Regions from separate parts of the Parabacteroides merdae ATCC 43184 genome, predicted to be linked through region 1. Evidence: riboswitches for the same ligand, from Rfam matches in the RefSeq annotation. Region 1 holds a riboswitch; each other region holds the start of a gene.
What was found. Region 1 has a riboswitch for cobalamin ahead of accC (acetyl-CoA carboxylase biotin carboxylase subunit). Riboswitches for the same ligand answer to the same signal wherever they lie in the genome.

Region 1 (9,908 bases):
CGTCGTGACCGTAAGAAATTCGGTTCGTTGCCCGGTATCACGGACCGCGACTACTATACAAACTCCAACCATGTACCCGTTTATTACAAATGTAGCGCCCGCCACAAGGCAGAAGTGGAGGCTCCCTATCACGAGATGACACGCGGAGGCCATATCTTCTATGTCGAAATGGATGGAGACGCGACCCATAACCCGGAAGTGATCATGCAAGTTGTCGATATGATGGACCGTTATAATATTGGCTACGGTTCCGTCAACCACAATCGTAACCGCTGCCTCGACTGCGGCTACGAAAATGCGGAAACCCATTTGGAGAAATGTCCGAAATGCGGCAGTATCCATCTCGACAAACTACAGCGCATCACCGGCTACCTGGTCGGTACGACAGATCGCTGGAACAAAGCGAAACTGGCAGAACTGAACGACAGGGTCGTCCATAATTAAAAATTGAAGATTGCGAGAGATATAAACAGTTATATTATAAACCAAGAATTGAAGCTTATAAGTCAAGCATTTTATTTTTCAATTCTTAATTTTCAAATTCCAAAGTGCTTTCCATCATTGATATCATAGAAGATACAACTGTCGACGGTCCGGGATTCCGGACCGCGATCTATGCGGCAGGTTGTCCGAACGCTTGTCCTGGCTGTCATAATCCCGAATCGTGGGACATAAAAAAGGGGAAACAAATATCGACGGAAGAGATTCTAACGAAGGTCTTGGCAGACGACTTTGCCAACGTGACCTTCAGCGGCGGCGACCCCATGTTCCAACCGGAAGGTTTCACCAAGCTGGCACAGGCGATCAAAGAAAAAAGCCGGAAAAACATCTGGTGTTATACCGGCTATACTTTCGAGCGTCTTCTGGACAATCCGAAACAGGCAGAGCTGCTCAAATACATCGACGTCTTGGTAGATGGTAAATTCAAACAAGCCCTACGCGATGAAAGCCTTCTTTTCCGTGGCAGCAGCAACCAACGCCTGATCGATGTCAAAGCTTCCCTAAAAGCCAACAAGACTGTCTTGTTGGAACTGAATTATGATTTATGAATCTTTTATAACTCATAAATCATAATTCATGAATCTCCTTACCATTCAATGAACTTACCACGCTGCCTGCGTTTTTCAAGTTCTTCTTCAAGATAACGCTGGCGGTCTTTGGCAATGTAGCGACGAGCGAAGATATTCGGAACGGCAACACCTAAAGAGATACACAGGATAATTAAAGCCGAATTGATCCCGTTGGCAAAAGCATTGGTCACTTCACCAATCACCCCGTGCAGGTTGATAAAAGCAAACAACGAACGATACATCAGTACTCCCGGAATCATCGGGATAACAGACGGGATCGTTAACACATGATTGGGGACATCGAACCAATGAACCGCCTTTACCGCAATCAGACTCACGACAAAACTTCCCATAAACGAACCGATCACCGGACCATATCCCAACTCAAAATTCACAAAATTACGGGTACACACTGCAATGATCCCCCCTAAAGCCACAACCCACAACAAACGTCGCTGGATATTGAAAATCATTGAAAAACCCATCGCTGCAATAGCCGCCGCAATGGCATAAATATAATAAGGATCATGCGGCACCATGCTCAATTCACTGAACTTATGGTCGATCTCTATATCGTTCATTACCAACACCCGCATGGCAAAAGCAATCCCGAACGTCATCGCTCCGACCATCATCATCGTATTGGCCGCCCGCGTAATCCCGACAAGCAAATGATTGTCAATCATGTCATCCACAAAATTGATTAACGGTACTCCCGGCACGATAAACAGAGCACAAGCCAGCAACGGATGGTAAGGCGTGGATGACAGCCCCGAAAAAGAAGAAGCATACGCCAGACAAGTCGCCACAAACGCCGCAATCGCAATACTCATATACACATTTATCCCGAACTCGATACAACGCGCTCGGACACGGAATCCGACAAATGCACAAATAGAAGCGAACAAAAACGCGATCCAGTCACAGCCGAACAACTTACAGAAACCGCCACAGGCAAACCCTGCACCGATTGCCACCAGGTAAGGCATATAGTTACGAGGTTTACGCGCAATCCGCTCAAGCTCTTCCTCATACTGGTCCAATGAATAGTCTTGTTCAATCGCCTTCCATGACAGATGGCTGACCTCCGTAATGGTCGTCATATTGATACCATGCTTCTCACACTTCTGAAATTTTGAAAAGGAATGTGTCTCGTCGCTCACATTCACCATAATCATCGTCCATCTGATATCCAGATGAAGCTTTTCTTCAGGAATCCCCATAAAAGCAGCCACACGCTTCATGTTCCGTTCGATGCGGTTCGTATCCGCGGCACTCTCCATCAGCAATTTTCCCGTACGGAGTAATAAGTCCAGTTTTCTCCGTAACAACAAAACCTCCCGGTCTGTCAAAGTCTCTTTTTCCATCCTTTTTGTCTTTTCTCTATTAAATGCGGGCACAAAAGTAAGAAGGCTGACTTTCACAAGCAAGCCTTCCTCTAATCAATTCTATTGATTCTGTCGAATGATTCTTTTGTTCACCATGTTAGTTATTTATAATTTTCAAATCGACATCCTTGATTTACAAAGGCATATTGCCATGTTTCTTTGGCGGATTGCTCTGGCTCTTATTTTTTGCCATTTCAAGCGCCTGTATCAACTTGTAACGTGTCTGACGGGGCATGATGATCTCATCGATAAATCCTAATTCGGCTGCTCGATAAGGATTCGAGAACTGTTCATTGTATGCCTTCATAGCCTGTGCTTTTTCTTCTCCTTCCGCTTTCCGGTACAGGATATTGACAGCCCCTTCGGCTCCCATCACTGCGATTTCCGCCATCGGGTAAGCCAAGTTGATGTCGGCGCCGATCGGTTTGCTCGACATCACGATATAAGCGCCGCCGTAAGCTTTACGCGTAATCAACGTAATTTTGGGAACTGTCGCCTCGGCATAAGCGTAAACGATCTTCGCCCCGTGGCGGATAATCCCGTCATGCTCCTGCTGACAGCCGGGTAAAAAGCCGGGTACGTCCTCAAACGTCACCAGCGGGATATTGAAGCAATCGCAAAAACGGATGAAACGAGCCGCCTTGTCCGAGGCATCGATATCCAGCACACCAGCTAGGAAAGCCGGCTGATTCGCCACAATACCAACCGACTGGCCACCCAGACGGGCAAAGCCGACCACCACATTCTTTGCAAAATGAGACATCACTTCGAAAAAATAATGATTGTCGACCACCGGCTCGATCACGTCCTTCATATCATACGGCACGTTCGGATCATCGGGAATCACCGTCTGTAACGTTTCCGTTTCACGACGGATATCGTCAGAACACGGGAGAGACGGCGCATCCTCCATATTGTTTGACGGCAGGAAGCTCAGCAGCTCGCGGATACTCATCAACGTTTCCTCCTCCGTATCACACACGAAATGCGTCACGCCACTTTTACTGCTATGCACATAGGCGCCTCCCAATTCCTCTTTCTCCACCGTCTCATGCGTAACGGCCTTCACGACATCCGGTCCGGTTATGAACATATGGCTCTTCTCTTTCACCATAAAAATGAAATCGGTCAGTGCCGGCGAGTAACAAGCTCCACCGGCACAAGGACCGAGGATAGCCGAAATCTGGGGAACCACCCCAGAGGCCATCGTATTTTGATAGAAGATCGACGCATAACCTGCCAGGCTACCGACTCCTTCCTGGATACGCGCACCTCCCGAATCGTTCAATGCGATCACAGGTGCACCATTTTTCAGAGCTAGCGTCTGGACCTTTACGATCTTGGCGGCATTGGTCGAACTGAGCGTTCCTCCGTAAGCTGTAAAATCGTAGGCGTAGACAAAGACCTGACGACCTTCGATCTTACCATATCCAGAAACGACACCGTCTCCCGGAATCTTGTTTTTCTCCATGCCGAAATTCGTGCATCGATGCGTCACGAACTTATCCAGTTCAACAAACGTACCTTTATCCAGCAACATATCAATACGTTCACGGGCTGTCATACGCCCCGCCTCATGTTGCTTATCGATACGAACTACGCCGCCACCCAGAGCAGCTACTTTATCTAGTTCTTCAAACTTCTTATATATCTCTTCTTTCTGCATTTTCTTCCTGATTAATTACTTCCAATGTCATCAACACCTGATTCACGTTTACCGTGTTTCCTTCCTTCACCAGGATTTCACGTACCCGACAATCAGAGCTGACCTTATAGTTGCTCTGCATCTTCATGGCTTCGAGCACCACCACGATATCCCCGGCAGACAGAAGGTCTCCTTCGTTCACAGGAATCTTCATGACCTTTCCGGGCATCGGCGATACAACCTTGTCGCCCTGCTTTTCTTCGCTGTTCTTGCGCATACGTAGATATTTGGCCTGCGAATCGATTATGTCGACCGAATAAGAGGAGAAAAGCGTGTTGACCTGATAGTTCTTTCCTCCTCCCGAACGGATCAGCTCGGCATTGTAAGAATGTCCGTCATGCAAGATCGAACAAGCCCCGTTCTCAGCCATCACGATATCCACCTCGTAGGGCTGTCCGTCTATGTCGAGCCGCACCTTGTTTCCATCCTTTCCAAGCAGCTCCACATCAGCCACCCGGTTTCCAATATGTATTTCCATTATAAACAATTTTTCAAATCCTTAACACACCTTTCTGCAACCCGAACTCACGCCAACGGCTGATCGGACGGTTGTCCACCGAAGAGCCCGATACGTTCTCCTCCAGGTTCATCAGGTAATCCATATAAGCAGCGATCATGGCGATATTTTCCGATTCATGCTCGTCTCCGGGGTTCACCGGATGTTGCAGCTCCTCGCCATGCTTTCCGATAAACGATGTATCGTAGGTTCCATGCACAAAATCAGGTATATCCATGATCCGCCTGAGATAGCTGATATTCGTCTTCAGCCCGGTAATCTTGTATTCGTGTAAGACACGCCTCATTCGTTCGATCGCATACTCGCGGCTGGTAGCCCACACGATCAGCTTGCCGATCATCGGGTCATAATAGACCGGAATCTCATAACCTTCATAGACATAGCTGTCGATTCGCACTCCGATCCCGTTCGGTTCGGTCAGCTGGCGGATAATGCCGGGAGATGGCATGAAATTGTTGGCGGTATCTTCGGCACAGATCCGGCATTCGATAGCATGCCCACGCTGGGATATATCTTCCTGCCGGATATGCAACGGTTCGTTGTCGGCAATACGAAGCTGCTCCTTTACCAAGTCGAGCCCCAACACCTCTTCGGTAATCGGATGCTCCACCTGCAAACGGGTGTTCATTTCGAGAAAATAAAAATTACGGTGTTTATCGACCAGGAACTCGATCGTCCCGGCACCGGAATAGTCGACGGCCTTAGCAGCCGCAACCGCCTTCTCGCCCATCTCTTTCCGCAGTTCCGGCGTAATGAACGGCGACGGACTTTCCTCGACAATTTTCTGGTTACGGCGTTGCACAGAGCATTCGCGTTCGCAGAGATGGACCACATTCCCGTAATTGTCGCCTAAAATCTGGAACTCGATATGATGTGGTCCCTCCACGTACTTTTCCAGATAAACTGTATCGTCACCAAAAGAAGAGAGCGACTCCGAGCGAGCGGCGTTGTAAGCCTCTTCCACCTCTTCTTCCTTATGGATCAGACGCATTCCCTTTCCACCGCCTCCCATCGAGGCTTTCAGCATGACCGGGAAACCGATCTCCCGGCAGACCCGGCATGCTTCTCCAACATCCTGCAAAGGCTGCTGCGTGCCAGGAACGACCGGCACGCCGGCGTCTATCATCCGCTTGCGGGCGGATATTTTATCTCCCATCGCCTCCATCGTTTCTGCCGACGGGCCGATAAAGACGATTCCTTCTTCTTTGCACCGGCGGGCAAAATCCGCATTCTCGGACAGGAAACCATATCCGGGATGAATCGCATCCACCTTGTGTTGCTTGGCTGCCCGGATGATCTTTTCGATATTCAGGTAACTATCTTTTGATGCTGCCGGTCCTATCAAGACCGCTTCGTCGGCATAAAGGACATGACGTGCCGTCCGGTCTGCTTCCGAAAAAACAGCCACCGACCGTATCCCCATTTCGCGACAGGAGCGCATAACCCTCACAGCTATCTCGCCCCGATTCGCAATCAGAACTTTTCTTATCATATTTATTGTATTTATGTTTCGCATCCATAGCCTAACCCACGAGGATATGAACCTTATAATGAACGGCAGGTCTTCTGACTGACTCCCATCCTGAAGCCTTCCCGACTTAATTATAACAAGTCAGTGGCGAAAGTAGTTCCAAGATGTTAAAACGGAGCTTCACAGCAGCGGGACTGTCCGGGATTTACACCCGATTCCCTTTTAATCCATATTCCCGAACGGGAAATACAGAACCGATTCGGTGGCAAATGTAAACTTTTTTTCTGATACGCTCTATTTCGATCGCCAAAATTCGGTACGGACACACGAAATATTCTGTAATCAGTGACAGCAATTACAAAATCAGCGACAGCAATTATATAATCACTGCCACTGATTACAGAATTGCTATCGCTGATTTTAGAATAAATGAAGGGATAACGATCTTTTTACCCCTTACAAAGTGAAAATCGAAAGTAACAAACGAATATATTCTACCCGACGATCCATTTGCCGCCCGGAATGAGCGAAATAACCTTGGTTGTCACGAAGCAGCAAATGAACGTGCATGTCGCAATCGCAGGAATGGCGGCAACAGTCGGTAACGGCAAGACGGACTTGAACACCGCCACCCACAGACCGAGCCAAAAGATATGCATCAGATACATCCCATAGCTGAGTTTAGAGAGTTCCAATACGAAGCGCGGAGTTTCGGGAAGTTCAATACAACTGAACATCAGGAACGTGCCGGCCGTAAGCAACACACAGTTGATGGTGCAGAAAGCCCACCCTATTTCCAGCACGGGCGTGGGGAGTATTTCTCCGGGAACGGCCTGAACATAGAACGAATATATGGTAATAGCTGCACCAATGAGCATCGAAACAATTCCGATAATAAAACGTTTGGAACGGTTCCAGGTCAGATGGACATGTATATAATGTGCGAGCACAAGATAGCCTAAGTAACCGGAGAAATACCACAGCATATGGTATTCGTTCCAAAAGCACTGTCCCCACACTTCTCCGAACCAACGGTTCAGATATGGCATACAGGTCGACAAGAGAAACAACCCGATAAAGAAACGTTCTTCTTTGACCGTCACTCTGCTCAACCAGGGCGAGATGATAGGAATAAACAGGTAAATGCTGATCAAGGGATACATAAACCATAGATGCCCGGCCAGCGTCGGGAAGTTCAGAAATATCCGCGACAGATCCTTGATCGAGGTCGCTCCATCAATCTGTCCCCACAACATCGGCAGAGTACTGTAGAGTATCATGAATATGAAAAACGGTGGTAGAATGCGGATACAACGCCGACGATAGAACTGCCACATGGTCTGCCCTTCCTTCATCGGCGCAAGAAGAAAAGCGGAGACTATTATAAACAACGGCACGGCCATACGCGAAAACCCATCGTATATGGACACCCATAGCCGGTCTGACTCATTTGCCAGAAAGGCTTGCGGTCCCACCATGTCCGTCGAACCGGGGGCACCGTAAAAGTTTTCACTGGCGTGGACGACCATAACAAGGAAACATGCGAACACGCGTACATAATCCAAAAAAACTATACGTTTCATTTTTTTGCTTAATTACTATATTAATAAGAGATTTAATTCTTTAGGCGAAGCATGCATTCATGGCGGAAAATTTCGTAATTTTCCAGATACTGCTTAATTGGCGGCAAAGATAGGAAAAAAGCCGGAAATCCTCTCAAACAGGTTTGAACAACCAGGGCAACCGCACCAACACCCGGAAATCGCATGAAATATACCCCAAAAAAACAGAGCCTTTTTCTCTAAAAACGGCTATAAAAATAGGTAAAACCGGGTGGTTTTTATTGTCCGGCAAGGCACTTTTGTTGCCGGACATCCCCATGTTGCCCCCTCTTACACCCGGATGTACCGACTCTCTACACCCGGATGTTAAGGATGGCAACATGGGGGTGTTTACGGAATTATCTGCTTGTTTCTGCTAAAAAAAGAGAGGGCTTTTGTGAAATGAAGAACCGTATTTCGCCAATTTAATACCTGTTATATTCGTTTTTACATTTGTTTATTCGATTATTTTATATGCTTTTTCAAAAGCAAAAGAAGGCAACACACTGGTTTTCAATTATATGATAAAAGCACCATGTGTCAGAAGTGATAGAGGAGTGATAGAGGAAAACGTCCTGTATCACTGCCTCTAACGCTTGAATATTAATAGCCATAACCTTCGTAGTGATAGAGTGATAGAGGATTTGTGAAAACTCCGTATAGAGATTACAACCTTAGAAAATTGTGATACGGTCACCCTGTTGAACAACTAAGGCAATTACAATTTTGGTGCGTAGCCTTGATATTTCATTGCCTATTCGAATGAGATTCTATATTTTTGCGGTTTTGAATTTCACTGTACCAATACGAAATGTCAAATATCAAATCAGAAATTGATAAATGGTATGAGAACTATATAGATGAGTTGTTCGCCTATGGAATAGCCTTTGGAGTGGAAAAAGATTTTGTATTAGATGCAATACATGATCTCTTTTTGCACTTGTTTGAATCGGCTGATAAAATAGAAATTCTCGGTTCTCCGAAATCCTATCTGTTTAGTGCTCTCAAGAACAAGATAATAACATCTTTACGTAAACAGGCGAACTGGCTTAGCTTAGAAGAAGAAGTCGAATATAATTTCAAAATAGAAGTTGATGCCGAAGCTTTAATGGAGGATGAAGAAGAAAGAAGAAACTATGAGAAAGAGGTTGAAAGCCTATTGAATTTATTGACAAACAAGCAGCGGGAAGTCATATATTTGCGCTTTATCAAAGCACTCTCCATACAAGAAATTTCCGAAATACTCAATATCACACCCAAAAGTGTGCGAAAAATGATCTACCGTGCCATAGAACGTATGCAACAAGGAAAAATTGAACTATTGTTTCTACTGATGTTCCTGAGATAAACAATAAAGAGGGGCTGTTTTGCCCCTCTTTAGCATTACGAATAACTTTTTGTACATTCTCACTTGTCCCAGAACGGAGCCTGAACAAGTGTCGGGTCTTTATCTATTTGATCTTGATAGATCGGATACCAATAGAATTTACGCTCGTAGACACGTTTGATATATTGCGTGCGCTTGAAGAATGCAGCAGCATCATTTGGATCATCCGACAGCTTCGTTCCACTGAAATTCATACCATACATAGGTTGATTCAACACTTCTTCCGCTTTCTTCCAACGACGGAGGTCTAAATAACGCAAGCCGTTTTCACAGCAAAGTTCTACGCGACGTTCATGATAGATCGCTTCGCGCACCTCATCCTGGCCGTTCAATGGAATTTTATCAAAGCCATTACTATCCTTTCCGGTTCCATACTGCGGCATACCGGCACGTTCACGAATCAAGTTCAGATACTTCAAGATGTCAGGATTACCCGGATCGCACTCATTCAAAGCCTCGGCATAATTCAGATAAGCCTCGCCCAAACGGTAAAGGATACCCGGACGATACGGGTGTATACCGTTACGCTGGTTTTGATCCAATGAGACTTTCTTACGGTTCAGATAACCGTTTTGCGGAGCGTCATGCGTAGGGCCGCCGTCTTGTTCGTTCGACATCATTTGTACTTCACGTTCTGCCTGATGATACCACTGACGATTCCACATCACCGTCAAATAGAAACGAGGTTCACGACCGACATACATATTGTAAGTGCCGGAGGCAGCCACTTGATTATAGGTGCAACCATCTGCACCAACCGAGTCGACTG
Region 2 (9,908 bases), 530 kb from region 1:
CAATCCGTTCGAAACGACAGCTTTATACGAAACGCTGTCGAATACCATCGTAGCAATCGCATGCAAAGTGAAGAACCATCCGCGTGTTTGGTCGACGCCTTCGGCGATGAAATCGGCCGGATAAACCTTGCGGTCGTCGAAGATTTCCTTGTTCTCGAACGGATAATGAATCTGAGCATAAGGCATCGCGCCGGAATCGAACCATACGTCGATCAGGTCGGTCTCGCGCTTCATCGGCTTACCGCTTTCGGAAACCAGAATCACATCATCCACATACGGACGGTGCAGGTCGATCTTTTCGTAGTTCTCCTTCGTATATTCGCCCGGCTGGAATTTCAATTCCTTATACGGGTTGGACTCCATCAGCCCGGCTTTTACGGATTTCTCAATTTCATTGTACAGTTCTTCAACCGAACCGATGCAGATTTCTTCCGCCCCGTCTTCGGTACGCCAGATAGGCAACGGCGTTCCCCAGTAGCGACTACGGCTCAGGTTCCAGTCCTGAAGGTTTTCCAACCATTTGCCGAAACGTCCCGTGCCGGTGCTCTGCGGTTTCCAGTTGATCGTATTGTTCAGTTCAATCATCCGTTCGCGGCAAGCGGTCGTGCGGATAAACCAGCTATCCAGCGGATAGTACAACACAGGCTTGTCCGTACGCCAACAATGCGGATAGTTGTGCACATGCTTCTCGATGCGGAACACACGGTTCTGTGCTTTCAGCATCATGCAGATTTCAACATCCAGCGTTTCGTCTTTTTCGCCTTTGGTCGCATCATAAGCGTTCTTCACGAACTTGCCCTGCCACGGGTCGTAGTCGGCCGCATTCATATGCTCCTGAACATACTCGGGATCGAGGTCTTCCAGCAGATAGAATTTACCTGTCATATCGACCATCGGACGGCGGTTCCCATCTTTGTCGATCATCATCAAAGGAGGTACGCCGCTTGCTTTTGCCACACGGTCGTCATCCGCACCGAAAGTCGGAGCGATATGTACGATACCCGTACCATCTTCCACCGTCACATAGTCGCCGGTGATTACCCGGAAAGCACCTTCTCCCGGATTGACCCACGGGATCAGCTGCTCGTAATGCATGCCGGCCAGTTCCGGTCCTTTCCATTCGCCGACCACTTTGAACGGCACCAGTTTATCGCCCGGTTTATAATCGGTCAGAGCCAGATCGGCGGCTTTCGGATTGAAATACACATTCAACAAGTCCTTAGCCAAAACAGCCGTCATCGGCATACCTGTATATGGATTATAGGTCTGAACAGCCACATAAGTGAAATTTGGACCCACACAAAGAGCCGTGTTGGAAGGCAAAGTCCACGGAGTAGTGGTCCATGCCAAGAAGAACGGTTCGCCAAATCCCGCCATCTCCGGTTTCGGATCGAGAATGCGGAACTGAGCCGTACAAGTCGTATCCTTCACGTCGCGATAACACCCCGGCTGGTTCAACTCGTGCGAGCTAAGCCCCGTTCCGGCGGCCGGCGAATACGGCTGGATCGTGTACCCTTTGTAAAGCAAACCTTTCTTATACAGTTCCTTCAGCAAGTACCACAATGTTTCGATATAACGATTGTCGTAAGTGATATACGGGTTTTCAAGGTCGACCCAATATCCCATCTTCTGTGTCAGATCCGTCCATTCCTTCGTAAACTTCATCACGTCACGGCGGCAGGCGGCATTATATTCGGCCACAGAGATCTTTTTGCCGATATCTTCCTTGGTGATACCCAATGTTTTTTCAACTCCCAGCTCTACTGGAAGTCCGTGTGTATCCCATCCCGCCTTACGGTTGACAAGATATCCTTTCATGGTCTTATAACGGCAGAAAATATCCTTAATCGAACGGGCAATCACATGGTGAATACCGGGCATACCGTTTGCAGAAGGAGGACCTTCATAAAAGACAAACGAGGGATGTCCTTCGCGGATTTCAAGACTCTTATGGAAGATGTCGCCATCCTGCCATTTCTTCAGCACCTCTTTATTGACGTTCGACAAGTCAAGTTTCGAGTATTCGGCAAATTTCTTACTCATATGCGTTATATTTATCTATCTTCTCAAAAATTGCCGCAAAGGTAGTGATTTAATTCGAATTAGGCAATATGGAAACAGCAAGGACTCAAATCTCTCCGGACGTATTTCCCAGCGCCATCAATAATGCCACCACTTCCGAATAATTCTTCCGGCCGGAGGGAATGTTGTTTCCTTTCAAGAACCAGTTGTAAACGGTACTCTGGATCTCGCCTATAAACGGGCTGTACAAATTCTCCCAGTAAGCGACTTTCCGGTTGTAAAGATCTTTTACCTCGGGGGAGATCGTCTCTTTCCATTCATTAAACTCCTCTTCCGACAATAAGCCGTAGGCATTGCTCAACACATAAGGCAACAAAGCAAAATAAGCCGAAAACCGGATTTCCGGCACTCCGGAACGGGAACAGACGAGAAAACCATACAAATTCGCTTCCGCCTCGCTGGATATTCCTAACACATGCGCCATTTCATGTGCATAAGTAAACGGATACTGGACCGGGAGCAGATCAGGGTTCAGATTATATTCGGTAAAAAACGGTCCCATATACCCCAATACCCCCACTCCACTCATCAAAAAGGGCATTAACATCGGCTTCGGATGCAAATACCCGGCAGGACTGACTAAAGAGAAACGCCCGGCAATTTCATGATATTCCTTTTTCACTTCCTCTGCGACGAGGGCCTTATCTATTTTTTCGACAGGCACAAAGGACGCATTCAACGAATCTGTATAAGTGGATAAGAACGAACGAAAAGCGTCGGCTGAATAAGCCGCATACGGGATTTCCGTCCGTGTAAAAAAGTCTTTCCTGAAATAATTCAATCCCCAAGCCAGATAAAACCAGACATATATCCACAACAAATATTCGATCATCCGTCCGGCTGTCGCCCGCCAGGAACGTTTCTTCACAATGGCATAAACCAGATAAGCAAGCAAACCGGCCATACTACCGTATATCAGGCAATCACCTATCGAAAAAGAAAATAGAGAAGAAAAACAGGACAAAGCACCCGATATATAAGGATATACATTCCGGGCATACGCCTCTCCCATATCCGGCGAACGCATGGCGCACCAGATACCGGCCAGAAGGAGAGACAAGACTATCCAGCGTATATATTTCAATTTGAAATGTTTTTATTCAATAACTTCTTCACTTCCGCTTCCGACAGATTCCGGCGACAGGCATAATCTTTCATCTGTTCTTCATCAATATTACCAATCATGAAATATTGGGAATCCGGATGTGCAATATAAATGCCGCTCACCGTCGCCGTCGGATACATAGCGCCGTTTTCCGTCAACCGGACACCGATCTGTGACATATTTAACAACTTATCCAACGTGTAGTTCAAAAGCTGGTCCGGCAATGAAGGATAACCGATAGCCGGACGTATTCCCTGATATTTCACTTTATACAGGTCGGAGATGGAAAGCGATTCATCCGGAGCATATCCCCAATATTCCTTACGGACCTTTTCATGGAGATATTCGGCCGTAGCCTCGGCCAAACGATCGGTCAAGGTTTGCAACAACATGGAATTATAGGTATCTCCCTCCTGCTCGAACCGTTCTTTCAGAGATTCGGCGCCGGTACCGGCCGTCACCACGAAAGCGCCGACATAATCCGTACGCCCTTCCGATACTGGCATCACATAATCGGCTAACGACTTATAGATTCCTTCCTCTTTTTTCGCCTGTTGACGCAAAACTGGAAGCAAGACTTCACCCACACGGATATTATCCCCATCACCATTTGCCGGGAAGAAACCATAAACCGCCTTGCAATACTCGGCTTTCATCTCAACCAAGCGATCCAACAACTTAACAGCATCCTTGTATAACTGCATAGCCTCCGACGCCTTCGTCCGGTCCGCTTCCGAGAATTCGGCCAGCCAGGCGGCACGACAAGCGTCACAGCCGTGGATCTGCGCAATTTCCGAGAAACGCCCATTCAGTTTCCAGGCACTAAAAAAGAAGGTCCAATGAATATATGGAATTATTTCTTCCAAAGGAATAGAAGGAATCACCTGTACCCCGTTCCGAGCCGGGACAACCGGGTTATAAGAAGCCCAATCGATCACCGGACGATTCGTCCGGGCTTCCGCCAACGGGACCAGTATCTCTTTTTTCTTATTCACAGAGGCACGCAGAGCTTCATACTCACTGTTCAGCTGGGCGATATAAGCATCGCGCGTATCCGGGTTCAACAGTTTGGCCGCAATCAACGGGTTTTGCGAGGCGTCCAGCACATGAATGACCGGATAGTCATAATGCGGAGCGATCTTAATGGCCGTATGCAACTTCGAAGTCGTGGCGCCGCCCACCATTATGGGAATGCTCAGGCCGGCTTTCTGCATCTCGTCCGTCACATGCACCATCTCTTCGAGCGAAGGCGTGATCAGACCGGAAAGACAGACCAGGTCGGGCTTTTCTTCAATTGCCTTTTTTACAATCACGTCTGCCGGAACCATCACTCCCAAATCGATCACCTCATAATTATTGCAAGCCAGGACGATCGAAACAATATTCTTTCCAATGTCATGCACGTCACCTTTCACTGTCGCAAACAGAACCTTTCCTGCCTTAGCAGAATCGGAAGAGACCTTTTCTGCCTCGATCGCCGGTTGCAAGATGGCGACTGCCTTTTTCATCGTACGGGCAGTCTTGACAACCTGCGGTAGGAACATTTTTCCAGCACCAAACAATTCGCCTACCTTATTCATCCCACCCATCAGCGGTCCGTCGATAATATCCACCGCACGCGGATATTCCTTCAAGGCTTCCTTTAAATCTTCTTCCAAATGATCGCCGACTCCTTTTATCAGAGCGTTTTCCAGACGTTCCTTCAACGGATATTCACGCCAGACTTCCTGCTTTTCACCTTCTCCCTCCTGCGCTTTTACATGCAGGTTCTGGGCATATGCAATCAGTTCTTCAGCTGCTTCCGGACGGCATGCCAGAATGACGTCTTCCAACAACATACGGAAAGCAGGTTCTATATCTTCATAGAGTACGGACGACGACGGGTTCACGATCCCCATGTCCATGCCTTTGTTAATCGCATGATACAGGAATACGGAATGCATGGCCTCCCGCACATAATTATTTCCACGGAAAGAGAAGGAAAGATTGCTGACACCGCCGCTCACCTTCGCCCCCGGCAGGTTCTTCTTGATCCATTCCACGGCACGGATAAAGTCAAGTCCGTACCCGTTATGTTCTTCCATACCGGTAGCGATAGCCAGCACATTCGGATCGAAAATAATTCCGTTCGGATCGAAATCGACTTTCTCCCGGAGGAGACGGTAAGCACGTCCGCAAACCTCGATCTTCCGTTCAAACGTGTCTGCCTGCCCCTTTTCATCAAAAGCCATTACGACCGTAGCTGCACCCAACTGTTTGATGCGAGCGGCATGTTGCAGGAAAACCTCTTCTCCTTCTTTCAAAGAAATCGAATTCACAATACTTTTACCCTGCACGCACATCAAACCTTTTTCGATCACCTCCCATTTAGAAGAGTCGATCATCACGGGAACACGGGAAATATCAGGTTCGGATGCGATCAAGTTCAAGAAAGTCGTCATCTCCTTCACGGCATCCAACATTCCGTCATCCATATTGATATCGATCACCTGCGCGCCGTCTTCCACCTGCTTGCGGGCAATTGTCAAAGCCTCTTCATAATTTTCTTCCTTGATCAGGCGCAAGAACTTACGTGAACCAGCCACATTGCATCGTTCGCCGACATTCACGAAATTATTTTCCGGCTTTACTTCCAGCAACTCCAGACCGGACAACCAAAGACAATCGGGCCTCGGAGCCGGTACATGCGGCTTGGCCCCTTTCACCAGTTCGGGATATTTGGCAATATGGGCCGGCGTCGTACCACAACAGCCTCCCAATATATTCACCAGCCCTTCGTCAATAAAAGATTTTACATGAACAGCCATCTTTTCCGGCGTCTCATCATAGGAACCGAAACTGTTCGGCAGACCGGCGTTCGGATAAGCACTTATATAATAGGGAGCATGTTTTGCCAATTCAGCCAGAAAAGGCTTCATATCGGCAGCACCGAAAGAGCAGTTCAGACCGACACTAACAATATTGGTATGTTGCACGGAAGCCAAAAACGCAAGCAATGTCTGCCCCGAAAACGTACGTCCTCCCTGGGCAGATAACGTCAGAGAAAGCATAATTGGTAAATCCTTGCCTTTTTCCTTCAACACAGCCTCGGCGGCTTCCAGTCCGGCTTTCACATTCAGCGTGTCGAAAGTCGTCTCAAACAAAACGATATCCACGCCCCCGTCTACCAAAGCGTCTACCTGTTCTTTATAGGCACTATACAAATCCAAGTAGGTGACAGCACGGTAAGCCGGATCGCTCACGTCAGGGCTCATCGAAGCAGTCTTATTAGTTGGGCCGACAGAACCAGCTACAAAGATCGTGCGATCCGGATGTTCCTTCATAAAGCCATCGGCCACCTCACGCGCCAATTTTCCGGCAGCCAAATTGATATTTCTCACCTGCCCTTGCATGCCGTAATCCTCCATCGAGATAGCATTTGCATTGAAAGTGTTGGTAGCAAAAATATCGGCACCGGCATCCAGATACTGACGGTGGATCGATTTGATCACATCCGGCCGGGTGATACATAACAGGTCGTTATTTCCTTTCAGGTCGCTCATCCAATCGGCAAACTGTTTTCCGCGATAATCTTTCTCGGTCAGTTTAAATCCCTGGACCATCGTACCCATTCCTCCGTCCAGAATCAAAATGCGTTCTTTCAGGAGATTCAAAAATATTTCTTTATCCATAAAGGTTCGTTACCGTTTAAATGCACGATCCATCTCCCGGCGGTCGTCCCGTTCCTTGATAGAGTCGCGTTTGTCATATTCCTTCTTACCTTTGGCAATAGCCACAACGACTTTGGCCAGTCCTTTATCATTAATAAAAAGACGTGTCGGAATAATTGTAAAGCCATTATTGCGGGCAGCGCTTTCAATCTTCCGCAATTCCTTTTTAGTCAGCAACAGCTTGCGGTCACGGCGAGCCGTATGGTTATTGTATGTCCCGTAGAAATATTCTGCCACATACATATTCTTCACCCACAATTCCCCCTTCTCCACAATACAAAACGTATCAACCAGACTCGCCTTTCCCAAGCGTATCGATTTGATCTCCGTACCGGTCAGCACGATCCCTGCCGTAAACGTGTCGAGCAACTCATAATCGAAAGTCGCCCGCTTGTTCTTTATCTGTATGTTATTACTAATCTTCTCTTTCATCTTATTCTCCTATCAAAAACGTAAACCGGGCATCAGCATGGAAAGAATTACCTCGATCAACCAGGGCGTCAGCAAAATCAGACCGGTCGCGGTCCCGACAAACTTCAGGCGTATCTTCTCCTCCACCTGCATATAAGGGCCGGCCCCTTCCCATACGATATAAAATGTATATAACACAAATATACGCAAAAAGAAAAACTCCGGAAGTAACATCAACACGATGTTCAATGCAAACATCAACGAAGACGAATAGCCGACAAAGCGTTGACACAGTTTCATATCCTTCTCCCGTTTGAACCATCCCTGCCAAATCTCATTCAGCAAATAGGAAGCCAGATAAAAGCCGCCGAACGCAGCGACTAATGTCCGGATAGACGACTTCAACGCCAGTTCGACATCAAACTCCTTCCGAGTGAACAGCACGCCTAAAAAAGCAGCAACCGTAACGAATCCGATGAGAGGATACACAAACCGGGATAAAAACTCATCGTCCTTTTCTTCTTTTCTCGTCAGAATATCCCACGCCTTTCCCGGCTGGGAGATGATGGCTACAACCAATTTAAATATCTCTTTATACATTTTTCAATACGCTCGTTTGCTATTTATCATTTTATTTGCCTTTTCCTGTCAAGTCTATTGTAAACACGTCGGAACTTTTCCAGTTTATCGATGCAGAATCCTTCCCGAACGAATATGCATAGTTAATCCGGAACTTCAGTTCATCCGAATGATTCTTTTCCGCCTTTTTCACCAGATCTTCGATATTGAACGCACAAGGAATAATCATCGCCTCGCCTCTTGTCGTGTCCGCCTTGATTCTGATCGTGCGGAGGTAGAGGCTATAAATATTATCGTCTCCCAACAATTTATCCGAATTATAGGACAAAGAGAAACTGTCCACTTGGTTTGCCGGGTGATTGCTTATCTCCGTGAACAGGAACAAATTGCCTCTGATATAAGCGGAACGCGCCTGGAGGGAAGAAAGCAACAGTTCGTCCTTTGCAACAATAGAGGTATCGGTCAACGTATTATAGAAGTTCCAACGATTAACCTCCGAGATCGTATTTTCATAAATAATAGCCTCGGTATAACTGGTATCCGTCCCTGCCCCCATATTGTTTGCGACCCCGTAATCGATGGAATAATCAAACAAAATACATTCTCCGTTTTCCACATTGGCATTCTGGAAGTCTTCCGAAGAGACCACTACGTCCCCCTTGGTATAAATAGCCTTACCAGGTCCGTAACCGGTCACCACTACCCCTGCCTGGTTTGCCATCGTCAATTGGGTGGCCGGGTCTCCCAAACAAGAATTCAACACAACCAAACAAAAGGCCAAAACGCCATATAATACTGTTTTTCTCATTTCCATATACAAATTTGAAGTCGTATTTATCTTCCTCTCTTTATGGAGGAAACGCACAAAGGTACGAAAAAAAGGTTTATACGACAAAAGCCGGAAGATTAATCACACTCATAAAAGGAAAGCATGAATCGAGGCGGAGCTCATCCCACCCACAGATTCATGCCTCTTTTCCTAATTATTATGGCAAAATAATTAAAAACAAGTAAATAGCTACGGGAAACGGAAATAAAGAAAGGCAAAAGCCTACGGCTTCACAGTTCTCTTCCGGCCTATCCTCGAAGCCGTCGAAAAAATATGCGTTGCAGGTCTTCTGACTTACTTCCGGTATGAGCGCCTTCCCAACTCGCGTCAGTGGCATAAAAGAATTGCCCAATCCGTTTTGAAGCTTACAGCAGCGGGACTGTCCGGGATTTGCACCCGATTCCCTTTTAATCCTTTTCCGCAGATTGCGAAGCAGGAACAATGCATGGGACAAATATAAAGATATTTTCCATATATTTCTCATCTTCTTACAGAAAAAAGCTGAAACCGACTCCAGACCCGTTAAGCTTTGCGGTAAGCCTCGACAGCTTCCTGAACGGAGCCGTACATCAACAGCAGATGGCGGGATTGGTTATAGGGAAGATTCAATTCCTCGGCAACCATGCGGGTTCCACGGTCTATAAGTTTCTGATTGGTGAGCTGCATATTGACCATCCGGTTTCCTTTAACCCTACCCAATCGGATCATAACGGAGGTGGAGATCATGTTCAGGATCATTTTCTGCCCCGTGCCGGATTTCATACGGGAACTGCCAGTGACAAACTCCGGCCCGACAATCATTTCGATTGCGATATCGGCCTCCATCGCCATCGGTGAATCTGGATTGCTGGAAATGGAGGCAGTCAGGATGCCCTGTTCACGTGCTTTGCGAAGGGCACCGATCACATAGGGAGTCGTCCCGGAAGCAGCAATGCCGATCACGGTATCCTTCGTATTAACCCGGTGCTCCAACAATTCCTGCCAGCCGCGTTCCTCATCGTCTTCAGCATTCTCCACAGGATTCCGGAGGGCAGTATCGCCACCAGCTATCAAGCCGACAATCAGTGTGGAAGGCATCCCAAACGTCGGGGGGATTTCGGAAGCATCCAAAACTCCCAACCGCCCGCTGGTTCCGGCTCCCAGATAAAAGATCCGTCCGCCCTGCTTCATGCGGGGAACGATCTGCAAAACC
Region 3 (9,908 bases), 1.5 Mb from region 1:
CTCAGGCAGACCCTCGACCTCTATGTCTGCCTCCGTCCGGTACGTTGGTTCCGTGGAGTTGTGACACCTGTCAAAGAGCCGGAAAAAGTTGATATGTATATCTTCCGCGAGAATACTGAAGATATCTATGCCGGCATCGAATGGCAGCAAGGGACGTCCGAAGCTCGCAAATTCCTCAAGTTCCTGACGGAAGAGATGGGTGTGACGAAGGTGCGTTTTCCCGAAACTTCATCCTTCGGCGTGAAACCCGTTTCGGTCGAAGGTACGGAACGTCTCGTTCGCGCTGCCATCGAATTTGCTTTGGCTAACCGCTTGCCCAGTGTCACGTTGGTGCATAAGGGAAACATCATGAAGTTTACGGAAGGCGGCTTCAAACTGTGGGGATATGCGTTGGCCGAACGCGAATTCCCCGATAAGACTTTTACATGGCCCCAGTATGAGAAGATCAAAAAGGAAAAAGGAGAGGATGCTGCCGCTACCGCTCTGTTGGATGCCGAAGCTGCCGGAAAGGTCGTCATCAAAGATGTGATTGCCGACGCTTTCCTTCAGAACACCCTCCTTGTGCCGGAAGAATATTCGGTGATTGCTACGCTGAATCTCAATGGTGATTATGTCTCCGACCAGTTGGCGGCTATGGTTGGCGGTATCGGTATCGCGCCGGGAGCCAACATCAACTACGACAGCGGCTATGCGATCTTCGAGGCGACACATGGGACGGCACCCAACATTGCCGGCAAGAACGTCGTGAATCCCTGCTCGCTTTTACTTTCTTCCGTCATGATGCTCGAATATATGGGATGGAACGAGGCCGGTCGGCTGATAACCGCCGCACTCGAACACGCTTTCTCCGAAGGGAAGGCCACTCGTGACTTGGCCCGCTTTATGCAGAATGGACAGCCTCTCGGCACTAAGGAGTTTGGTGAATATGTCATGTCGATCTTGTAACGGCATAGGAGTTGAATAAATTAAAATTTACTGTCATGAAAAAAGAATATATTATTTATAAATTGTCCGATGCATCCAAAGAAGCATGCAAGATCGACAACGAACTGTTCCCAATGTATAATGTGAAGCGTGGGCTTCGTAACGAAGACGGTACAGGAGTGTTGGTCGGACTGACGAAGGTTGGTAACGTGGTGGGTTACGAGCGTCTGCCTGAAGGCGGACTGAAAGCGATCCCTGGAAAACTGTTTTACCGCGGATACGATGTGGAAGACATCGCACACGGGTTGATCAAGGAGAAACGTTTCGGTTTCGAAGAGGTCGCTTACCTGCTTTTGTCCGGTAAATTGCCAGATATAGAAGAACTGGCAGGTTTCAAGGAACTGATCTGCGACAATATGCCGCTCGAACAGAAGACGAAGATGAACATCCTGGATCTGGAGGGACAGAACATCATGAACATCCTGGCCCGTAGCGTCCTCGAAATGTACACGTTCGATCCGAACCCCGATGATACCTCTCGCGACAACTTGATGCGCCAGTCGATCGAGCTGATCTCACGTTTCCCGACCATCATCGCCTATGCTTACAACATTTACCGACATAGCCAGCAAGGTCGTTCGCTGCATATCCGCCACCCGCATGAAAATCTTTCGATCGCCGAAAACTTCCTTCATATGCTGAAAAAAGATTTTACCGATCTGGAAGCTCGTACGCTTGACTTACTGCTTGTTCTCCAGGCCGAACATGGAGGAGGTAACAACTCGACGTTCACAGTCCGCGTGACCAGCTCGACCGGTACGGATACCTATTCTTCCATAGCCGCCGGTATCGGTTCGCTGAAAGGTCCGTTGCACGGGGGAGCCAATATCCAGGTGGTTGATATGTTCCATCATCTGAAAGAAAACATAGCCGACTGGAAAAATGTAGACGAGATAGATACCTATTTCATGCGGATGCTGAACAAGGAAGCCTATAACAAGACCGGCCTGATCTACGGTATCGGACACGCTGTCTATACGATTTCCGATCCCCGCGCCGTCGTCTTGAAAGAACTGGCACGTGATCTCGCGAAAGAAAAAGGGCGTGAAGAGGAATTTGCTTTCCTCGAATTGCTCGAATCACGTGCCATCGAGTGTTTCGCCAAGCATAAAGGGACGAAGAAACGCGTTTCCTCGAACGTTGATTTCTATTCCGGTTTCGTGTATGAAATGATCGGATTGCCGCAGGAAATCTATACACCTCTGTTTGCGATGGCACGTATCGTCGGATGGACCGCCCACCGCATCGAAGAGTTGAACTTCGATGGTAAGCGCATCATCCGTCCGGCCTACAAGAACGTCCTCGAAGAGCAGTCGTATCTCCCTATTGCAGACCGCTAATACCGGTTGGGCCTGCGAACTCCGCAATTCCCCTAATTATGATAATGACCCCGACAGCCCATTTTCATGCGGCAGCCGGGGTTTGCTGTTTTTCCGTCTTGTCGTCCGAGTGGCTGTCCTCTTTTTGCAGGACGGTTCTGGTGATGTTTTCGCGGAGCAACTTATCACGATAGGTGATATTGAATTTAATTTCTTTTGAAGCTCCTGTACAGTGTTCCATCTGGTGATTTCCGGATTAGTTGCTTTCAAAAGAAAGTCGGATACAAATGTCTGTTTTTTTTAATCGGGAAGACGAGATTATGGAATAAGCCATTATCTTTGCACCTGATTTAGAAAAGATGATGAACTATGACACTTCCGGAAGATCCGATGATGCTTTTCAGCTTCATCAATATGAAATTACGTGATAATTATTCTTCTCTTGATGAACTGTGTGACGATATGCATCTTCAAAAAGAGATGCTTGTCCAGAAACTGAAGAGTGCAGGATTCGAGTATAGTCAAGAGAATAACAAGTTTTGGTAATCGATGGAAGGAGATGACGTCCATTTGAAAAGTTGACTTGTCTCCACATGCCATGGCAGCGATGAAAAGCGAAGAAAAAGATGACCTGTTATTCTGAAAAAGTAAATTGTTGTTTGCAAGGCAGCCGATAGAAGATTGTTGATTGTGATTTTGGTGCAGTTGCCCTGAAGTCCTGCTGTATAGTGTAAGATTTATTCGTATATTTGCTATCATTGTAATAAAAATAAAAAAGATATGAAAACAAGATTGATGATGTTTGTGGCGGTTATCGCCTTGTTTGTTTTTAATGGTTGCAGCGATTCCAAAGAATCGTATGTGAAAGATTTCAAGAAGTTTATCGAAAAGGTGGAAGCAGCCGGAAGCGATTATACAGAAGAAGACTGGAAGAAAGCCGATGAAAAGTTCGAAACTTTTACTGGTGACCGTTATGAGAAGTTCAGTTCCGAACTGACAATAGATGAGCAGATAGAGATTACCAAACTGAAAGCAACCTATGCAACCCGTAGAGGACTTTCGAATTTGAAGAACGGAGTTGACAAGCTCCTCGACAGCGATATACTTAAAATGGAAAAGAACAAAAAATAGCGTTTATAGAGTCTGATACCATGAAACTTAAATTATCCATTTTAGCTCTTTTTATCCTGGTTGCCATATCGGTGAAGGGGGCAGTTGTCGATACGTTGGCCGTTTACAGTGAGGCGATGAAAAAGAATGTCCAAGTCGTTGTCGTTTCTCCGGAGAATAATCATGTGCCGAAACCGGTTGTCTACCTGTTGCACGGATATGGAGGAAATGCGAAAACCTGGCTTTCCATGAAGCCGGAGTTGAAAGATATTGCAGATCGCGACGGCCTGATCTTTGTCTGTCCCGATGGCAAGAATAGTTGGTATTGGGACAGCCCGAAAGATCCGTCCTACCGTTATGAGACATTCGTTTCCTCCGAATTAGTCAAATATATCGATTCTGAATATTCGACAGTGAAAGATCGTTCCGGTCGTGCTATTACTGGGTTGAGCATGGGCGGACACGGAGCCATGTGGCTATCTTTTCGTCATAAGGATGTGTTTGGTGCGGCCGGTAGTACGAGTGGCGGAGTCGATATCCGACCGTTCCCCAATAATTGGGAGATGAACAAGCTGCTCGGAAACGAGAGCGACAATCAGGAGGTTTGGAACACTCATACGGCAATCATGCAAATTGACCGTATCAAGAACGGTGAACTGGCTATTATCTTCGATTGCGGTTACAGCGATTTCTTTTTCGAAGTGAATAACGACTTCCATAAGAAGCTGCTGAAATATAAGATCGACCATGATTTCCTTGTTCGTCCCGGATCACATAACGGTGAATACTGGAAGAACTCGATCGACTACCAAATCCTGTTCTTTAAGAAATTTTTCGATAAAAACAAGGGAAAGAATTAGGCTGGTATAGCCTAGTATCAAAACACCGGTGATTCGTTTTCAAAACACCGGTGATTCGTTTTCAAAACACCGGTGATTCGTTTTCAAAACACCGGTGATTCGTTTTCAAAACACCGGTGTTTTGCATATATAGGGATATGGTGGCTTGTCTTTTAGCTCAACCCTTCAATCACGCCGTCCACGATGTCGATACGTTTTGCCTGCGGGTCTTTCGGCAGTCCCGGCATGCGCATGATCTCGCCCATGATGACAACGATCATCTCTGCACCGTTGTTGATGATGATATCGCGCACTTTCAACTCGAAATTCTTGGCTACCCCGTAGGCTTTCGGATCGGAAGAGAACGAATACTGCGTCTTGGCGATGCAGATCGGATAGTGGGAGATTCCGAGACTTTCGATCTGCTTGATTTTCTTGTCCGCCAATGTCGTATAGACAACAGAGGCTGCTCCATAGATCTGTTCGGACACCTTTTTTATCTTGCTACGGATAGATTCGTCGTCCTCGTAGATGTATTTTAGCGGGGTGGAAGGTTTCTTTTCGATCGTGTCGACCACCAGTTTCGCGAGTTCGGCACCTCCTTCGCCACCGGCAGCAAATACGTTGTTCATACAGAAACCAACACCGATCTCGCGGCAATGTTCTGCGACCAGTGCGATTTCCTCGTCCGTATCGGATGCGTACCTGTTGAAAGTCACGATCACTTCCTGGCCGAAGCGTTTCATGTTCTCGACATGTTTGTCCAGATTCTCGAAACCGTTTTTCATCCCTTCGATATTCTGTTCCTTGATCTTGTTTTCCGGTACGCCTCCATGCAGCTTCAAGCTCTGGGCTGTCGCCACGATAACTGTCAGTTTCGGTGTCAGTCCGGCTTTGCGGCATTTGATGTCGAAGAACTTTTCAGCTCCTAGGTCGGCACCGAAGCCAGCCTCTGTAATGACGTAATCGCCATACGTCAGCGCCATCTTGGTCGCCAGAACGGAGTTGCAGCCGTGTGCGATGTTGGCGAATGGGCCTCCGTGTACGAATGCGGCCGTGTTTTCGGTTGTTTGCACCAGGTTGGGCAGGAGAGCGTCTTTCAGCAATACCGTGATCGCTCCGGCCACACCGAGATCGTTTACAGTGAAAGGCTTGTCATCGTTCGTATATCCCAACAGGATGTTGCCGATACGGCGTTTCAAGTCTTCGATGTCCGTTGCCAGGCAAAGGATCGCCATGATTTCCGAAGCGGGTGTGATGTCAAAACCTGTCTCCGTCGGTACACCGTTGGCCGATCCGCCCAAGCCGGAAACAATGTTGCGCAGGCTGCGGTCGTTCACGTCTAGTACGCGTTTCCATTTGATTTCTTTCAGACCTTCACAGGTATTACGCGTCTGGTAGATGTAATTGTCCAGCAATGCCGTGATCATATTGTGGGCAGAAGTAACCGCATGGAAATCCCCCGTAAAATGCAGGTTGATGTTTTCCATCGGCAACACCTGCGAGTATCCGCCTCCGGCAGCTCCGCCCTTCATGCCGAAGCATGGACCCAATGATGGTTCGCGCAAGGCAACGACCGCCTTTTTACCGATTTTGTTCAATCCTAAAGCCAGCCCGATTGAAACGGTCGTCTTACCGATACCCGCTTTCGTAGGAGTGATGGCTGTAACCAGGATAAGATTGTGTTGTCTGATCTTCTCTTCGTCGATCAGATGGATAGGTATCTTGGCGATGTATCTGCCGTAATTCTGAACTTCTTCACGAGGGATACCTAATCCGGTCGCGATTTCTTTTATCTTGCGCAGAGAAACCTCTCTTGCAATTTCTATGTCTGATTTCATGTCTTATGTGAGTTTAAGTGGAAAACAAAAGTAAATATATTTTTGTATAATAACAAAATGAAAAGTCAGGTAGTTTAGATACTATTGGATGATCATAAGGGAAAAGTATGGGAATATTTTCCTCTGGATTTGTTTCCGGTCGGAGGTGTAAAACTCTTCTCCGGTCCCGACATTCTCAAAATAATGGAAGTTCGTTTCCGGATGCAACCGGATGCAGGTATGGACGGCCTCCACACATTGGGACAGCTTCATGATGACGATCACATTACCGGTCTTGATCTTTTTCGACAATTCTTCCGCCGTCAGCATTCCGGGTATGACGATGATTTGTTCTTCCTGCTTGACAATATGCAAGCCGGCTAAAGCACCCGCTGCAATGAAAGCTGGTATTCCGGCGGTTCGTTCCACTTCGATGCGGTTCTCTTTGAATTTGTCGTATATATACTGTATGGAAGAATAGAACCCTGCATCGCCTTCCGCCACAATGACCACCTTTTTCTCTTTATCCCTGGCGGATATGGCCTTTTCATACAAGGTATCGTAGACTTTCCAGACTTCGGTCCGGTCTTTGCTCATCGGGAGCGTGAAGAACTGGACTACAGATTTCTCGATTTCCAGTTCTTCGATAATACGGGCCGCACGGGAGAGTAGTTGTCCGCTTTTGCTTATGGTGGCGGGGCAATAGATGATATCGGCCTGTCGGAGTTTTTTCAAGCCTTTCAAGGTGATCAGTTCGGGGTCTCCCGGACCGAGCGATACGAAGCAGATGGGGTACGACATGTGCGTTAGAATTATTTGGTGCGCAAAAGTGAGGAAAATTGCGGAACTTTCCAAATCTGCATTCCACAATTGTGGGGATAATTTCCACACTGCCTTTTCCACAGCCCGCTTTTTATTCTTTGGCATGCAATTTGTACTTGATGGAACGATTAGAAAAAGGTAAATAGATTGTTTAAGATTTTAGGTTATGAAGAAGTTTGTATTGATGGTGGCTATGGTGGTTTCGTGTGTCTGTATGGCTCAAAACAGTCATGCGCAGACTGGACGGGATGGGAATACGGATATCGATATGTTGAGTATGAAAAATTTCTATGCGATCGATATCGTCGATGTGGACCTTGCCGCACAGGAAGCGATTTACAACGCTTATGAAAATTGCTTGATCAAAGAGGTGTACAAGTCGAATGGTAGCGGTAGCCCTATCCAGTATAAGGTCTCTCTCGAGACGACTGACCAGCGGAATCTGGTTGTCGCTTTCGACGAAAGCGGCCATGTACTGAAAGTCATGCTAGAAGACGAATATTTGGCGGCTCGTAAGAAAAACTGATTTGTCTGCCACTTTTCTCTTGAAAGCAAAAGTAATATTATTATATTTGCCCTTTGAAACAGGTTTCCCTGTCCTCCTTACAGGACAGGAATGAAAAGGGAACCGGGTGGAAATCCCGGACAGACCACGCTGCTGTGAAACTTCGGTAACATACCGGCAATACTCAATGCCACTGATCGGGGGATCGGGAAGGTGTCCGGGGATGGAAGTAAGTCAGAAGACCTGCCGTTTCGGTTTTGAAGAGTCTCGTCCTCGTGGGGTGGACAACGCTCGCTCGGTTATAATAAAATAATATTGAATATGAAAAAATGCCTGGCAGGATGCTGCCTACTTATGTCGTTGTGTGTCGCATCCTCGTGTACGACCAAAAACAATCAACGGACCGATAAGGTGGAAACGACGGAAGAAAGCGCGTTTTCTGGTGTCCATATTGTACCCGAGTATGCCCGTGGTTTCGTATTATCCTATCGGAGCGGGTATGTCTTGCTGGATATCCAGGACCCGCAGAATGAGGAAAGTACGACTTTTCATTATGCGCTTGTCAGGAGAGGAACGAAACCGTCCGGCATCCCCGGATCGTATACTGTGATCGAGACACCCATCAGAAGTGTTGTCTGTATGACATCTTTGCAGTTGTCCAATTTTATCAAGATGGGCGAACTGGACAAGGTCGTAGGGGTGACCAGTACCCGGCATCTGTTCAATAGGGAGATGAACGAACGTCTCAAGAGCGGGAAGACCGCCAAAATCGGCATAGAAGGGAATTTCGACAACGAGGTGATCATGAGTATGAACCCAGACCTGATCCTTGTTTCGCCTTTTAAACGGGGCGGATATGAGACCTTGAAGGATGTCGGTATCCCATTGATCCCACATTTAGGCTATAAGGAGATGACGCCGTTGGGACAGGCGGAATGGGTGAAGTTCGTCGGCCTGTTGGTAGGACAGGAGCAAAAGGCAAACGAGACATTCGACGCTATCGCGGCCCGTTACAATGAATTGAAGGAGCTGACGGCGGAAGGAAAAGTGAAGAAACGCCCGGTCGTGTTGAGCGGCGAGATGCGGGGCGGTAACTGGTATGCCGTAGGAGGGGAGAGCTTTCTCGCCCAACTTTTCAAGGACGCCGGTGCTGACTATTTCCTCAAAAACGACAAACGTTCGGGAGGTGTGACACTTGATTTCGAAACTGTCTACAACCAGGGTGACGAAGCCGATTACTGGCGCATTGTGAACAGCTATCCGGGTACGTTCAGCTATGAGGCATTGAAGGAGCAGGACCCGCGTTATGCCGATTTCCGTGCCTTCAGAGAGAAAGGGATCATCTATTGCAACATGAAAGATACGCCTTTTTACGAAAGTATGCCGACCGAGCCGGAAGTCGTACTGGCCGACCTGCTGCATATATTCCATCCGGACCTGCTGCCCGATCATACACCTGTTTATTATGCACGGCTCAAATAAGTTGCACGAATGAGACATTCCACTACTTTTCTGATGTCGCTCATCGTAGCGTCTATCCTGGTCCTGATGTTCCTGAATTTGGTGTTAGGGTCGGTGTCTATCCCGTTGAAGTCTGTCTGGAACATTATTTGCGGACTGGGAGACGAGCCGGTGACCTGGCAGAATATCGTCTGGAAATCACGTCTTCCGCAGGCATTGACAGCTTTGGTGGCGGGAGCGGGCCTGGCGATAAGCGGCTTGCAGATGCAGACTGTTTTCCGGAATCCACTGGCGGGACCTTCTGTGCTGGGGATCAGCTCCGGTGCGAGCATGGGCGTGGCCTTTGTGGTACTGCTGAGCGGTAGCCTCGGAGGGGTTGCGCTTAGTAAATTGGGGTTTATGGGAGAAATCGCGCTTTCGATAGCAGCCGTGATCGGTTCGCTCTCGGTGATGGCGTTAATCGTATATGTGTCGCAGAAGGTGAAAGGGAACGTGACGCTGCTGATCATCGGCGTGATGATCGGCTACGTGGCGAATGCGGTGATCGGCGTGCTGAAGTTCTTCAGCGTGGAGGAGGATATTCGCGCCTATGTGATCTGGGGGTTAGGCAGCTTCTCACGTGTTTCCGGCAACCAGATGATGCTGTTTGTTGCGATCATGGCGATTCTGATCCCTTTGTCGTTCCTGTTGATCAAGACGTTGAACCTGATGCTGCTTGGCGACGGCTATGCCCGTAACTTGGGATTGAACATCAAGCGGGCACGTCTTTTGGTGATCACCTCGGCAGGAGTGCTGACGGCGATCGTGACGGCCTATTGTGGACCGGTCATCTTTCTTGGCCTGGCCGTCCCGCACCTGTGCCGGGCCATTTTTCAAACATCCGACCATAGGGTCCTGATGCCTGCCGTCCTGTTTGCCGGTGCCGCATTGGCACTCGTCTGCAACTTGATTGCCCGGATGCCCGGCTTCGAAGGGGCTTTGCCGGTCAATTCGGTGACTGCCCTAATCGGTGCTCCGGTAGTGGCCTCCGTTCTATTCCGTAAACGTA

Region 2: another riboswitch for cobalamin. It lies ahead of NQ542_RS00380 (BFO_2992 family lipoprotein); the one in region 1 lies ahead of accC (acetyl-CoA carboxylase biotin carboxylase subunit).
Region 3: another riboswitch for cobalamin. It lies ahead of NQ542_RS04125 (ABC transporter substrate-binding protein); the one in region 1 lies ahead of accC (acetyl-CoA carboxylase biotin carboxylase subunit).

Annotation. Positions count from the first base shown of each region.
Region 1 is NZ_CP102286.1:3,939,109-3,949,016, reverse strand. Features, by position in the region: gene NQ542_RS16105 (anaerobic ribonucleoside triphosphate reductase) at 1-444, shown strand, start outside; gene nrdG (anaerobic ribonucleoside-triphosphate reductase activating protein) at 549-1,049, shown strand; gene NQ542_RS16095 (threonine/serine exporter family protein) at 1,088-2,437, opposite strand; gene NQ542_RS16090 (acyl-CoA carboxylase subunit beta) at 2,592-4,124, opposite strand; gene NQ542_RS16085 (biotin/lipoyl-containing protein) at 4,102-4,641, opposite strand; gene accC (acetyl-CoA carboxylase biotin carboxylase subunit) at 4,655-6,172, opposite strand; cobalamin riboswitch at 6,220-6,425, opposite strand; gene NQ542_RS16075 (acyltransferase) at 6,646-7,734, opposite strand; gene NQ542_RS16070 (RNA polymerase sigma factor) at 8,564-9,100, shown strand; gene NQ542_RS16065 (RagB/SusD family nutrient uptake outer membrane protein) at 9,160-9,908, opposite strand, start outside.
Region 2 is NZ_CP102286.1:92,291-102,198, reverse strand. Features, by position in the region: gene ileS (isoleucine--tRNA ligase) at 1-2,043, opposite strand, end outside; gene NQ542_RS00400 (DUF3810 domain-containing protein) at 2,129-3,109, opposite strand; gene metH (methionine synthase) at 3,163-6,858, opposite strand; gene smpB (SsrA-binding protein) at 6,868-7,329, opposite strand; gene NQ542_RS00385 (YIP1 family protein) at 7,342-7,908, opposite strand; gene NQ542_RS00380 (BFO_2992 family lipoprotein) at 7,940-8,695, opposite strand; cobalamin riboswitch at 8,979-9,175, opposite strand; gene murQ (N-acetylmuramic acid 6-phosphate etherase) at 9,239-9,908, opposite strand, start outside.
Region 3 is NZ_CP102286.1:1,036,710-1,046,617, forward strand. Features, by position in the region: gene icd (NADP-dependent isocitrate dehydrogenase) at 1-945, shown strand, start outside; gene NQ542_RS04085 (citrate/2-methylcitrate synthase) at 981-2,324, shown strand; gene NQ542_RS04090 (hypothetical protein) at 2,389-2,544, opposite strand; gene NQ542_RS04095 (DUF4250 domain-containing protein) at 2,673-2,849, shown strand; gene NQ542_RS04100 (DUF6565 domain-containing protein) at 3,084-3,434, shown strand; gene NQ542_RS04105 (alpha/beta hydrolase) at 3,455-4,273, shown strand; gene NQ542_RS04110 (formate--tetrahydrofolate ligase) at 4,426-6,093, opposite strand; gene NQ542_RS04115 (precorrin-2 C(20)-methyltransferase) at 6,175-6,873, opposite strand; gene NQ542_RS04120 (hypothetical protein) at 7,061-7,420, shown strand; cobalamin riboswitch at 7,463-7,664, shown strand; gene NQ542_RS04125 (ABC transporter substrate-binding protein) at 7,721-8,881, shown strand; gene NQ542_RS04130 (iron ABC transporter permease) at 8,891-9,908, shown strand, end outside.